Regions from separate parts of the Streptomyces sp. NPDC091272 genome, predicted to be linked through region 1. Evidence: riboswitches for the same ligand, from Rfam matches in the RefSeq annotation. Region 1 holds a riboswitch; the other holds the start of a gene.
The links. Region 1 has a riboswitch for glycine ahead of gcvT (glycine cleavage system aminomethyltransferase GcvT). Riboswitches for the same ligand answer to the same signal wherever they lie in the genome.
Positions count from the first base shown of each region.

Region 2: linked by a shared signal. The riboswitch ahead of gcvP (aminomethyl-transferring glycine dehydrogenase) and the one ahead of gcvT (glycine cleavage system aminomethyltransferase GcvT) in region 1 are both predicted to bind glycine.

Region 1 is NZ_JBIVVC010000009.1:2,813-9,907, reverse strand. It holds gene ACIQM4_RS23880 (enhanced serine sensitivity protein SseB C-terminal domain-containing protein) at 1-545, opposite strand, end outside; gene ACIQM4_RS23875 (enhanced serine sensitivity protein SseB) at 676-1,461, opposite strand; gene ACIQM4_RS23870 (hypothetical protein) at 1,655-2,221, shown strand; gene ACIQM4_RS23865 (AAA family ATPase) at 2,402-3,019, opposite strand; glycine riboswitch at 3,229-3,325, shown strand; gene gcvT (glycine cleavage system aminomethyltransferase GcvT) at 3,475-4,590, shown strand; gene gcvH (glycine cleavage system protein GcvH) at 4,679-5,056, shown strand; gene glyA (serine hydroxymethyltransferase) at 5,119-6,378, shown strand; gene ACIQM4_RS23845 (L-serine ammonia-lyase) at 6,560-7,095, shown strand, end outside.
Region 2 is NZ_JBIVVC010000008.1:9,223-16,317, forward strand. It holds gene ACIQM4_RS22235 (DNA polymerase IV) at 1-1,263, shown strand, start outside; gene ACIQM4_RS22240 (PRC-barrel domain-containing protein) at 1,769-2,158, opposite strand; glycine riboswitch at 2,286-2,383, shown strand; gene gcvP (aminomethyl-transferring glycine dehydrogenase) at 2,582-5,470, shown strand; gene ACIQM4_RS22250 (DUF5999 family protein) at 5,543-5,740, opposite strand; gene ACIQM4_RS22255 (hypothetical protein) at 6,062-6,658, opposite strand.

The DNA of each region.
Region 1 (7,095 bases):
CCGATGGCGAGGTACGGGGCGCCGAGCGCCGGCTGCACCCAGGCGCGGCTGAGCGCGCGGACGGCGGGCGTCCGGTGCGCGTTCTGTGCCAGCTGGGCGTAGAACTGCGGGATCTCAAGGGCGGGTTCGGACATCCGAAGGGGGCCGGCCGGCATCCGGTCCAGGCCGGTGGCGATGCGCCGAAGGTCGAGCCAGGGGATGCCGACGCCACCGCCGGGGGCGTGCGGGTTCAGCCAGATGCCCCAGCGGTCGGGGTAGAGGGCGCGGGCCAGGTCGATGCCGGTGCCCACCTCGTACGCCCGGTTCCAGCCGCTGGCGGCGAGCTCCTGCGCGGAGGTCACACACGGTGCGTAGCCGAAGCCCTCGACGTCCATGTTCCCGTACTGGGCGTCGGGGGAGCCGGCCGTGCCGTGCCACAGCAGCATCCACAGCCGGCCCTTCACCAGGGCGTGCAGCAGCGCCTCGTACGCGTCGAACCGTCCGGGCGTCACCTGGCGCAGCATGTGCTCGACCTGTCCGGCCGCCGCGGTGCCTGACGCGCTCACCCTGGGTCCCGCCCCTCTTCGATCCACCGTGTCGACGCCGGCCGCACTCGAACGATTCGCCCCCGTGCGGCGAGGTCATCAAACCAGCTTAAGCGGCACTCCCGGCACCGGATCGGTGTCGGTTCCCCATTCAGTGTTCCCTTTGGTAGAAGGGCCGCACCCGCCCCAGCATCCACTCCGCCACCGGATCCTGCTGCGCCATGTCCAGCAGCAGCAGATGCACCGGCCACGGCACGCTCTCCCGGCCGAGCGCCCGGCCGAGCGCGTCCATCGGCGCGTTGCGGTCCGCACCCTCCCACGACGACAGCTGTACGCCGACGAACAGCACCGGCTCACCGCCCTCGATGCTGGCCAGCGACCGCCGGGCGGTGACCACCACACCGCTCTGCTGGAACTCGCCCGCGGCGGCGGCCAGGAAGTCGACCGGCTCCTCCTGCCAGTCCGGCTCGAACAGCCGCACCCGGCCTCCGGTCGCCGGCCCGTCCAGCGGGGTCCGCCCGGTGCGGCAGAGCTCGGCGACGGCGGGGGGCGGCAGCGGCACGCCGACGTTGCCGCCGGGGTTCACGGCGATACCCAGCTGCGGCGGCAGGCCGCGGGCGAACTCCACGGCGGGCGCGACCGCGAAGGGCATGTGGCTGCCCGCGCACTGGCGGAACTGCTGCTCGGAGCTGAAGACGGGCACGTACGCCTGCCCTTCGATCTCCGTGGTCGGCAGGTCGAGCGGTCCCTGGTCGGGGCCGCCGCCGTTCGGCAGCGGGACCCACAGGGAGCTGCGGCCGATCGTCTCGACGAGGCGGGCGCCGGCGGCGGGACTGCCGAGCGAGGCGGCGAGCACCTCTTCGAGCTCGTTGCAGGGCCAGCCACCCCCGTACCCGCCTGCCGCGCCGTACTGCCCCGTCGTCTCCGGTATGTCCACGGACTGCCCCTTCTCGCTGCTCGCGCCCTGCGTGCCGAGCCTATCGCCGGGCGCGTGCCCGGTGGTCGGTACACCCGAACGGACACACAAAGTGACTCTCCGGTTGCGGAGAGTGCCTGGTGGTCCGAGGGTGGCGGGCAGGGTCGACGTACCGGTCGTCCCCACGCAGTCCTTCCGGAAGGAACCCGCCGTCATGGCTCTGCACAAGGCCGCCGCGCTCGCCCTCTCCACGTCGCTCTGCGGGGCGCTGATCCTCGGCACGGCCGGTGCCGCGGTCGCGGCCGTGGACCCCGGGGACCACACCCCGGCCGTCTCCGCCCCGACGGCGCAGCAGCGCGAGGCCGCGCGGGACCTGGACGAGCTGCTGGAGGACGTACGGGGCCTGGACGAGCTGGCCGAGGCCGCCCGCACCATGTTCGACGACGACGACGCCGACGACGTCCCTGCCGGCCGTCACCAGGCCCGTACGCAGGTCGAGGCCAAGTTGGCCGCCGCACTGGGCCGCCCCGCGGCCGCCGAGCGGGACGCCGCCCCGAAGCCGGACCCGGCGGCGGGCCGGGGCCAGGGTGCCGCCGAGCCGAAGCCGGACGCCGGCAAGGCCCGGACCGAGCTCAAGGCACAGCTGAAGAACCTGGTCGAGGCGCTCGTCACGGGCGACTGGAAGAAGACGCGCCAGTCCCTCAGCTCCGTGACGAAGCTCTCCGGCGCCCTGATGTCCAGGACCACCGTCTCCCGGACCGCCACGTGGACGAGGTTCTGACCCAGCTGCGCACGGCGTGGCGAAGGGCCCCCGGCAGCACAGCGCCGGGGGCCTTCCCCGTGGGTCAGCTCCCGCCGGGGGCCTCCCCGTGGGTCAGCTCCCGCCGGGGGCCTCTCCGTGGGTCAGCCCCCGCCGGGGCCTCCCCGTAAGTCAGCTCCCGCCAGAGGCCTTTCCCGCGGGTCAGTTCCCCTCGAAGCCGATCTCGCGCAGGGCCCCGGCCGCCTCCCGGTCCAGCAGTACCGCCGACGCGCACCCCGCGGGCAGCCGCTCGCCCTCCGCGTCGCGGACCAGCGTGCCGACCGCCCTGCGGTGGCGTGCGAAGGCGTAGCCGGAGACTCCGCGTCCGCGGTCCCGCTGGCCGTCCCTGGCCACGTCCGGCGTCACGTCGAGCAGCACCATCCGCAGCCCGCGCCCCCGTCTGCGGGCCTCGCGCGCCAGCCAGCGCCGCACCCACGCCTGCGTACCGCAGTCGTGCACGACCACGCTCTCGCCCGAGCGCAGCGCCCTGCGCAGTCCCGCGTAGTGGGCGACGCGCACCAGCGGGCGGTAGAGGGCGTACGGCAGCGAGCGCGGCATCCGCTGCTCCCACCGCTCCCGCACGTCCTGCGAGTCGATGGTGCGCACCCCCGCCACCGCCCTGCGGATCAGGGTGGACTTGCCGCTGCCCGGCAGCCCGGAGACGACGACCACGTCCCCCGCGGCGAACATCAGCAGACGCGGACCGCGCCCCGCACGGTCGCGCAGGTCACGCACGACCGGCACCGGCACGGGCCCCACCGCCCTCACGCCCGGCTTCACCCCTACGGCTGCCGTAGCGGCACACGCACTGGACTGCTGCAACGTCCTCACCCCTCCCCCTGTGGTCCCCCTGTGGACATGACTCAACCCTTGCCCAAGAAGTGTAAAGAAAAGGTAATGCGGGACAAGCGATTTGCCGACCGGAGGGGGCGTGCAATGATGTGCGCGCCAGGCACCCCCTGCGCACACCCAACTTCACAACGGCCGCATGAATCCGCGCGGGAGAGTCCGGGGCAGCAGTGCCCGGGACGCCGAAGGAGCAAGCTCCTCCCTTGAATCTCTCAGGCCCCGTACCGCGCGGGCGAGGCAGATCTGAAAAGCGGGTCACCCTGTCGACGACGGCGTGACCCCACCCAAGGTGCAAGCCGGTCGCAGTTGCCCCGGCGAACCTCTCAGGTTCCGATGACAGATGGGGAGGACCGTCCTCGTCGTCATGCCCTGGGAGTCTTGTCCTCATGAGCACCGCACCCCGACACACCGCCCTCGATGCCCTGCATCGCTCACTCGGCGCGACCATGACCGACTTCGCGGGCTGGGACATGCCTCTGCGGTACGCGTCCGAGCGCGACGAGCACAACGCCGTGCGGACCAGGGCCGGCCTCTTCGACCTCTCCCACATGGGCGAGATCACCGTCACGGGACCGCAGGCCGTCGACCTCCTCGCCTTCGCCCTGGTCGGCAACATCGCCACCGTCGGCCTCGGCCGCGCCCGGTACACGATGATCTGCCAGGAGGACGGCGGCATCGTCGACGACCTGATCGTCTACCGGCTCGGTGAGACGGAGTTCATGGTCGTCGCCAACGCCGGAAACGCCCAGACCGTCCTGGACGCGCTGGTGACCCGCGCGGAGGGCTTCGACGCCGAGGTACGGGACGACCGCGACGCGTACGCCCTGATCGCGGTGCAGGGCCCGGAGTCCCCCGGCATCCTGAAGTCCGTCACGGACGCCGACCTGGACGGCCTCAAGTACTACGCGGGCCTGCCCGGCACCGTCGCGGGAGTGCCCGCGCTGATCGCCCGTACCGGCTACACCGGTGAGGACGGCTTCGAGCTGTTCGTGCGCCCGGTCCACGCGGAGCAGCTGTGGCGGGCACTGACCGAGGCGGGCGCCGACGCCGGTCTCGTCCCGTGCGGCCTGTCCTGCCGCGACACGCTGCGCCTCGAAGCGGGAATGCCGCTGTACGGCAACGAGCTGACGACGAAGCTCACCCCCTTCGACGCCGGACTCGGCCGGGTCGTCAAGTTCGAGAAGGACGGCGACTTCGTCGGGCGTACGTCCCTGGAGGCGGCGGCCGAGCGGGCCGGGAGCGCCCCGCCCCGCAAGCTCGTCGGCCTGATCGCCGAGGGCCGCCGGGTGCCCCGCTCGGGCTACCAGGTGGTGCACGAGGGCCAGGTCGTCGGTGAGGTGACCTCGGGCGCCCCGTCCCCCACCCTCGGCAGGCCGATCGCCATGGCGTACGTCGACGCGGCCTTCGCGGCCCCCGGCACGGCGGGTGTCGGCGTGGACATCCGCGGCGCCCACGAGCCGTACGAGGTCGTCGCCCTGCCGTTCTACAAGCGCCAGAAGTGACAATCGCCGCATCCCCGGCAGCGAACCCCCGTCTCATCTGTCAAGACCCCGTTCCTCAGCACTCCCCCGCATCCAGGAGAATTCAGCCATGAGCAACCCCCAGCAGCTGCGTTACAGCAAGGAGCACGAGTGGCTCGCGACGTCCGAGGACGGCGTCGCGACGATCGGCATCACGGAGTTCGCGGCCAACGCGCTCGGTGACGTCGTCTACGCCCAGCTCCCTGAGGTCGGCGAGACGGTGACCGCGGGTGAGACCTGCGGGGAGCTGGAGTCGACCAAGTCCGTCAGCGACCTGTACGCCCCGGTGACCGGTGAGGTCGTCGAGGCGAACGCGGACGTCGTGGCCGACCCGTCGCTGGTGAACTCCGCCCCCTTCGAGGGCGGCTGGCTGTTCAAGGTGCGCGTCACCGAGGAGCCTTCCGATCTGCTCTCCGCCGAGGAGTACTCCGCGCTCTCGGGCAACTGAAACGCTCCGGCAACCGAAAAGCTCCGGCAACCGATTCGCCTGAACCCCTAGGGACCCGCCTGATGTCGCTTCTCAACTCCTCCCTCCACGAGCTGGACCCGGACGTCGCCGCCGCAGTCGACGCCGAGCTCCACCGCCAGCAGTCCACCCTCGAAATGATCGCCTCGGAGAACTTCGCCCCGGTCGCGGTCATGGAGGCCCAGGGCTCGGTCCTCACCAACAAGTACGCCGAGGGCTATCCGGGCCGCCGCTACTACGGCGGCTGCGAGCACGTCGATGTCGTCGAGCAGATCGCCATCGACCGCATCAAGGCGCTGTTCGGTGCCGAGCACGCGAACGTCCAGCCGCACTCGGGCGCGCAGGCCAACGCCGCCGCGATGTTCGCGCTGCTGAAGCCGGGCGACACGATCATGGGCCTCAACCTCGCCCACGGCGGTCACCTGACCCACGGCATGAAGATCAACTTCTCCGGCAAGCTCTACAACGTGGTCCCGTACCACGTCGACGAGTCCGGCCAGGTGGACATGGACGAGGTGTCCCGGCTCGCCAAGGAGTCCCAGCCGAAGCTGATCGTGGCCGGCTGGTCCGCGTACCCGCGCCAGCTGGACTTCGCCAGGTTCCGTGAGATCGCGGACGAGGTCGGCGCGTACCTGATGGTCGACATGGCGCACTTCGCGGGCCTCGTCGCGGCCGGGCTGCACCCCAACCCGGTCCCGCACGCCCACGTGGTCACCACCACCACCCACAAGACCCTCGGCGGCCCCCGCGGCGGTGTGATCCTCTCCACCCAGGAGCTCGCCAAGAAGATCAACTCCGCGGTCTTCCCCGGTCAGCAGGGCGGTCCGCTGGAGCACGTGATCGCGGCCAAGGCCGTGTCCTTCAAGGTCGCCGCGTCGCCCGAGTTCAAGGAGCGCCAGCAGCGCACCCTGGACGGCGCCCGCATCCTGGCCGAGCGCCTGGTCCAGCCGGACGTCACCGAGCACGGCGTCTCCGTGCTCTCCGGCGGCACCGACGTGCACCTGGTCCTGGTGGACCTGCGCAACTCGGAGCTGGACGGCCAGCAGGCCGAGGACCGCCTGCACGAGGTCGGCATCACGGTCAACCGCAACGCCGTCCCGAACGACCCGCGGCCCCCCATGGTGACCTCCGGTCTGCGGATCGGCACGCCGGCCCTCGCCACCCGCGGTTTCCAGACCGAGGACTTCACCGAGGTCGCCGACATCATCGCGGCCGCACTGAAGCCCTCGTACAACGTCAAGGCCCTCTCGGAGCGCGTCTCGGCCCTCGCCGACAAGCACCCGCTTTACCCCGGCCTGAAGTAGTTCCGTACGCTTCATCTGGATGTCGGCGTGCGGATTTCGTACAGTCGGCAGCAATACGTAAAAACGGGGCACCGCGCACACTGGACAGTGAGTGCGGTGCCCCGCCCCTTGCCCGGCAAGGACCCGCACCTGTTCTGCCCGACGGACAACGGCGTCCGCCACCCTTCTGAGGAGTTCTGCTGTGGCCATCTCGGTCTTCGACCTGTTCTCGATCGGCATAGGCCCGTCCAGCTCCCACACGGTCGGCCCGATGCGGGCCGCCCGGATGTTCGTGGGACGCCTCAAGAAGGACGGCCTGCTCGCCCAGACGAGCGCCGTCCGCGCCGAGCTGTTCGGCTCCCTCGGCGCCACCGGCCACGGCCACGGCACCCCCAAGGCGGTCCTGCTCGGCCTGGAAGGCCACTCCCCCCGCACGGTCAACGTCGAGACCGCCGACGCGGAGGTGGAGCGCATCCGCGCCACCGGCCGGCTGCGCCTGCTGGGCACCGAGATCGGCGCCGCCCACGAGATCGACTTCGACGAGCCCAACGAGCTGATCCTGCACCGCCGCCGCTCGCTGCCCTACCACGCGAACGGAATGACCCTCTTCGCGTACGACGCCCAGGGCACGCCGCTCCTGGAGAAGACCTACTACTCGGTCGGCGGCGGGTTCGTCGTCGACGAGGACGCCGTGGCGGGCGACAACCCGATCGTCCCGGACGACACCGTCCTCAAGTA
Region 2 (7,095 bases), on a different contig from region 1:
GAGCGGCTCAGGGAGCGGATCAGGGCGGTCACCGGGCTGTGCGGTTCGGTGGGGCTCGCAGGTTCCAAGATGCTCGCCAAGATCGCTTCCGAGGAGGCCAAGCCGGACGGCCTGGTGCTGATCGCTCCCGGGACCGAGCGCGAGCTGCTGGCGCCGAGGTCGGTGCGGATCCTGCCGGGCGTGGGGCCCGCGACCGGGGACCACCTGCGGCGGGCCGGGATGACGACGGTGGCTGACCTGGCGGCGGCGGGCGAGGCCGAGCTCGTACGGCTGCTGGGCAAGGCACACGGGGCGTCGCTGTACCGGATGGCGCAGGGTATCGACGACCGGCCCGTGGTGGCCGAGCGGGACGCTAAGTCGGTGTCGGTCGAGGACACCTTCGACGTGGACCTGCACGACCGGGTGCGGGTGCGCTCGGAGGTCGAGCGGCTGGCAGAGCGCTGCGTGCAGCGGCTGCGGGCGGCCGGGCGGTCGGGCCGGACCGTGGTGCTCAAGGTGCGGAGGTTCGACTTCTCGACACTGACCCGCTCGGAGACGCTGCGGGGGCCGACGGACGACGCGGGGGTGGTACGGGAGGCGGCGGCGCGACTGCTGGAGGGCGTCGACACCACGGGTGGGGTGCGACTGCTCGGCGTGGGGGTGACGGGGCTGGCGGACTACACCCAGGAAGACCTCTTCGCGCAGGCGGCCCAGGCGTTCCGAGAAACGCAAGGGGCGGAGGCGGCACAGTCGGGGCGGGCGAACGAGGCCGGGCGGGACACGCGGGCGGACCGGGCACAGGGGGAAGCGCGGGACGCGGTGGTGGCGGGTACGGCCGGGGGGAGTGCCGTGGGGGCCGAGGTCTGGGTTGCTGAGTCTGGGACCGATCGCGAGTCCGGGAGAGGTGCCGGGCCCGGAGCCGTAGCGGGGACCACAGACGTCGCGCCAGGAAGCGTGAGTACGGACGGCGGCGACGCCGAAGCCGGAAGCGGGCCGGGCGCGGCGGCGGGGAACGCGGGAGATGCGGTGGCCGGCGGAGCCCAGCCCGTGGAGCCCGCGGAGGAGCGGCGGTGGCACGCGGGGCACGACGTGCGGCACGCGAAATACGGCGCGGGATGGGTGCAGGGCAGCGGCTTGGGGCGGGTGACCGTGCGCTTCGAAGAACCAGGCTCGCAGGGGCCGGGGCGGGTAAGGACCTTCCGGACGGACGATCCGGAGCTGGAGGCGGCGCAGCCGTTGCCGCTGGTGGGGATACCGGGGGCGGGGACGGAGAGCGGGGACTAGGGATCGGTCGGGGGCCGGGCGATCGCATGGAGACCCGGACGAAGACGAATGGGTGTGCAGGCGCGCAGGGCCTGGAGGGCTGGCCGTGTGGTGCCGGAGGGTCCGAAAGGGAGGGCCGGGCGGGGGCGGGCCGGACGTATGGGGGCCGGAGCGTGGCTGTGCGGGCGGGAGCCCGAGGGGCCGGGCGTGTCGACGCGGGTGCGCGAGGTCCGGAGAGCCGGCCGGTTGGGCATCTGAGGGTCCGGGCGCAAGGCTGGGCGGGCCGCATCTGCGGGCCGGTCAGGGAGCCGTGCGGGCGTCCGAGGGGCCGGGCGGGTATCCGATGAGGCCGGGCGGGGGCCGGGCGGGTATCCGATGAGGGCGGGCGGAAGGCTGGGTGGGCGTCTGCCGGCCGGTCAGGAAGCCGTGCGGGCGTCCGAGGGTCCGGACGGGAGGCCTTGCGGGGGCCCCGAGGTGTGGGATCCGGGGGTCGGGGGCCCGGGATCCGGGGTCCGGGTGGGAGGGGTCAAGGGCTTTCCGGGGGGTTCGGTTGGGTGGTGGTTTCGGGGGCGAGAGTGCCGAAGTCTCGGTCGGCGGTGGGTGGGGAGAAGTGCAGGCCGTAGTGGTGGTAGAGCTGGAGTTCCTGTTCGGGGGAAAGGTGCCGGCCTACGCCGAAGTCCGGGGCGTCCTTGATCAGGGACTTCTCGAACGGGATGCGCAGAGTGTTGCCTTCGAGGCTGCTGGGCTCCAGCGGGACGAAGGCGTCCCGGCTGAAGAGGCCGGTGCGGACGGCCGCCCACTCCGGTACGCCCGTGGCATCGTCCAGGTAGACCTCGTCCACCGTTCCGATCTTGGTGCCGTTGCGGTCGAACGCCTTGCGGCCGATCAGGCTGCGCGGATCGATGTCGGTCTCCACGGTCCCGTCCCTTCAGCTGTCGCAACTGCTGTGTAGCCGCGTAAAACACTACGAAAGAGCAGATTTGAGAGCCTGGCCACTCGAGGGATCTGCACGGGAGTGCGCTGGTAGGCTGGCCGATGGCTGCTGACCCCGCGCGGGAGAGTCCTCCGAGATGGATTTCGGAGGCGCCGAAGGAGCAACTCCTCCCCGGAATCTCTCAGGCCCCTGTACCGCACGGACGAGGTCACTCTGGAAAGCAGGGCGGTTGGCGGGCACGGCGCAGGCCGGTGCGCGATCCTCCCTCACCGACGGTGAAAGTCGGGGCCCGTTCGCGGTGCTCCGGTGAAGCTCTCAGGTTGAGATGACAGAGGGGGAGGCCGTCCGGGTACCCGTGCCGTGGTGCCCCTCGCAGGTCGTGTCAGACCAGGAGGCCTTCCGCAGATGACCGCCAACCGTCGTATCGCACTCGCAGAGCTTGAGCGTGGAATCCCCTTTGAGCAGCGTCACATCGGTCCCGACGGTGAGGCGCAGGCCAAGATGCTCGCGCAGGTCGGGTACGGGTCGCTGGACGAGCTGACCGCCGCCGCGGTGCCGGACGCCATCAAGAACGCCGAGGCGCTGAGCCTGCCCGACGCGCGTACCGAGGCCGAGGTGCTGGCCGAGCTGCGGACGCTCGCCGACCGCAACGAGGTGCTGGCCCCGATGATCGGGCTCGGCTACTACGGGACGTTCACGCCGCCCGTCATCCTGCGGAACGTGATGGAGAACCCCGCCTGGTACACGGCCTACACGCCGTACCAGCCGGAGATCTCGCAGGGCCGGCTCGAAGCCCTGCTCAACTTCCAGACGATGGTCGCCGACCTGACCGGGCTGCCCACCTCGGGCGCCTCGCTGCTCGATGAAAGCACCGCCGCCGCCGAGGCCATGTCGCTCGCACGCCGGGTGGGCAAGGTCAAGAAGGGTGTGTTCCTCGTCGATGCGGAAACGCTTCCGCAGACCGTTGCCGTGATCCGGACGCGGGCCGAGCCGACCGGCGTCGAGGTGGTCGTCGCCGACCTGGCGGACGGCATTCCCGCCGAGATCGCCGAGCGCGGTGTGTTCGGCGTGCTGCTGCAGTATCCGGGTGCCTCCGGAGTCGTACGGGACATCAAGCCGGTGATCGAGCAGGCCCACGAGCTGGGTGCCGTCGTGACCGTCGCCGCGGATCTGCTGGCGCTGACGCTGCTGACGTCGCCGGGTGAGCTCGGCGCGGACATCGCTGTGGGTACGACGCAGCGGTTCGGGGTGCCGATGGGATTCGGCGGCCCGCACGCCGGGTTCATGGCCGTACGGGAGAAGTTCGCGCGCAGCCTGCCCGGACGGCTCGTGGGCGTGTCCGTGGACGCGGACGGGAACAAGGCCTACCGGCTGGCGCTGCAGACCCGCGAGCAGCACATCCGGCGTGAGAAGGCGACCAGCAACATCTGTACCGCGCAGGTGCTGCTGGCCGTCATGGCCGGTATGTACGCGGTTTACCACGGCCCCGAGGGGCTCAAGGGGATCGCGCGCCGGACGCACCGTTACGCGTCGATCCTCGCCGAGGGACTGCGCGCCGGTGGTGTCGAGGTCGTGCACGGTGCGTACTTCGACACGCTGACCGTACGGGTCCCGGGCAGGGCCGCCGAGGTGGTCGCCGCCGCGCGTGAGCACGGGGTGAACCTGCGGCTCGTGGACAACGACCTGGTGTCCGTGGCGTGCGACGAGACGACCGCACGGGCCCAAGTGACCGCCGTCTGGGCCGCGTTCGCGGTGGAGGGTGACATCGAGGCGCTGGACGCGGTCGTCGGTGAGGCGCTTCCCGACGGTCTGCTGCGCGGCGACGATTTCCTGACCCACCCGGTCTTCCAGCAGCACCGCTCCGAGACGGCCATGCTGCGCTACCTGCGCAAGCTCGCCGACCGGGACTACGCCCTGGACCGCGGCATGATCCCGCTCGGCTCGTGCACCATGAAGCTGAACGCGACGACCGAGATGGAGCCGGTGACCTGGCCCGAGTTCGGCCAGATCCACCCCTTCGTACCGGTCGACCAGGCCGCCGGCTACCTGACGCTCATCCGCGAGCTGGAGGAGCGCCTCGCCGAGGTCACCGGGTACGACGCGGTGTCCATCCAGCCCAACGCCGGTTCGCAGGGCGAGCTCGCCGGTCTCCTCGCGGTGCGCGCGTACCACCGGGCCAACGGCGACGAGCAGCGGACCGTCTGCCTGATCCCCTCGTCCGCGCACGGCACGAACGCCGCGAGCGCGGTGATGGCCGGTATGAAGGTGGTCGTCGTGAGGACGGCCGACGACGGCGAGGTCGACGTCGAGGACCTGCGGGCCAAGATCGAGCAGTACCGCGACGAACTGTCGGTGCTCATGATCACCTACCCGTCGACGCACGGCGTCTTCGAGGAGCACGTTGCCGACATCTGCGCGACCGTGCACGACGCGGGCGGGCAGGTCTACGTCGACGGCGCCAACCTGAACGCCCTGGTGGGTCTCGCCAAGCCCGGCAAGTTCGGCGGCGACGTGTCCCACCTGAACCTGCACAAGACCTTCTGCATCCCGCACGGCGGCGGCGGCCCGGGGGTCGGCCCCGTCGGTGTGCGCGCGCACCTCGCGCCGTACCTGCCCAACCACCCGCTCCAGCCGTCGGCGGGACCCGACACGGGCGTCGGGCCGGTCTCGGCGGCGCCGTGGGGCTCCGCGGGCATCCTGCCGATCTCCTGGGCGTACGTGCGGCTGATGGGCGGCGAGGGGCTGAAGCGGGCCACACAGGTGGCGGTGCTGGCGGCGAACTACATCGCCAAGCGGCTGGAGCCGCACTACCCGGTCCTCTACACCGGTCCGAACGGTCTCGTCGCGCACGAGTGCATCGTGGACCTGCGCCCGCTGGCCAAGTCGACGGGGGTGAGCGTGGACGACATCGCCAAGCGGCTCATCGACTACGGCTTCCACGCGCCGACCATGTCGTTCCCGGTGGCGGGGACCCTGATGATCGAGCCGACCGAGAGCGAGAACCTCGTCGAGCTGGACCGGTTCTGCGACACCATGATCGCGATTCGCGGCGAGATCGAGAAGGTCGGGTCGGGCGAGTGGCCCGCCGACGACAACCCGCTCGCGAACGCCCCGCACACCGCTGCCGCGCTGGGCGGCGAGTGGGAGCACGCCTACAGCCGCGAGGAGGCCGTCTTCCCGGCCGGGGTCTCGGCGGCGGACAAGTACTGGCCGCCGGTGCGCCGGATCGACGGCGCGTTCGGCGACCGCAACCTGGTCTGCTCCTGCCCGCCGATGGACGAGTACGACAACTGACGGTTGCCGTCGGGCAGTTGACATAAGTGAGGGGCCGATCCGGAGTGGAAGCTCCGGGCCGGCCCCTCCGTCCTAGGCAGCGGTGGCCACGTCCAACGGGCGGTGCGGCGCGATGATCTGCCCGTTCGGCAGCAGCTCGCCGGTGTCCTCGAAGAGGAGGACCCCGTTGCACAGCAGGCTCCAGCCCTGCTCCGGGTGGTTCGCCGTCGGACGGGCGGCCTCCCGGTCGGCGGAATCGGCGGTCGGGCAGGACGGCTGGTGCTGGCACATGGATGGGTTCTTTCGCTGCGTGGTGGTGAACGTGTTCCTGCGGCTCGAATCGGTGTTCATGGCCGCCCCCCGTATCAGTTGGTCCGGTCCCAGTGTTGCCCCACGGGCGTCGATCCGCAGGGATTTCACGTCAGCGCTTCTCACTGATTGAGGACGCGTCACCCGTGCGGACGGTTCAGCTCAACTTGCCCCCCTCTTCGGGTGGTTCGGGGTGGCCCCAGCGGGCTAGTCCGGATGGGTCAGTCGGACACGACGGTGCCCCGCGCCTCCGATCCAGGAGGGGCGGGGCACTCCGGTGCGGACCGTCGGCCGGTCGGCGGCTCAGGCGAGCTGGCCGAGGAGCGGGGACGGGGCGGCCGGCTTCAGACGCAGGGTGAGGACGGGCAGCAGGTCGGCGACCTTGCAGGGGTGGTGCGAGGCGATGCCGGGCGGCGCAGGGGCCAGCGGTACCAGGACGTCGGAGGGGGCGGGAACGCCGGTGGACGCGTCGGCGGTGGCGTCGCCGTGCAGCCACAGGGTCAGCATGTACAGGGCGGGGATGGACAGCAGCCGCGGCTGGTGGACGCCGGCCATGACCTCGGCCTGGCGCAGCGCGCGCTCGGTCGAGCTCAGATAGGGGCCCTCGAAGAAGTGGGAGAAGGTCCAGCCGTCGGCGGTGAGCACGGTGTCGGCGGCTGCCACCGCGCGTCCGCCGTCGCGGATCAGGAACCGCCAGCCGGTGAGGCGGGTACGGGGCGGCAGGCCGCCGTCGGAGATCTGGTCCAGGACATGGAGGGGGAGCGGGAGCTCGGGCGTGAGCGGCCCCTGGGCGCCGCGGAGGGCCGGGGTGCGGGCCGCGGCGACGGCAGTGGGGGAACCGAGTGCCGCGAGAACGCTGCGCAGGGCGGGCGCGGGAGCCGGGGGTACGTGCAGCGGCATGATGGATCGCCTCTCGCTCTGGGAGACACGGTGGAGCCTGGGCGGTGCGGACGGCGCTGTCAGCGGTTGCGGGGCCGGAGGGGGCCGGGACGACGGCCTGGCGTCAGCTCTCCGCCTCTGTCTGCGGAGTTTATACGACACGTGTTCACACGGTGTTTCGGCTAGTCGACGCGGATATTTCCCGCAAGGCGGGATCCGGCCGCACGGATCCGGCATTCGGCGCGGTAAAGGTCCCGGTTCAGGGGCCGGAATACAGGACTTTTCCCAGGATTCCCACGTCGGTGCGGTCGGCCGGAACTCGTCGGCGTTTGTGACCACAACCGTCGAGCTGGTAACTGCGTCCTGCGCCATGCCTGCGGAATGTGCCCGCCGGAATTTGCACCGAGCGTACTGCGTACCGGCCGCGCGCGGGGCGTTACGGATCAGTCCGTCGGGGC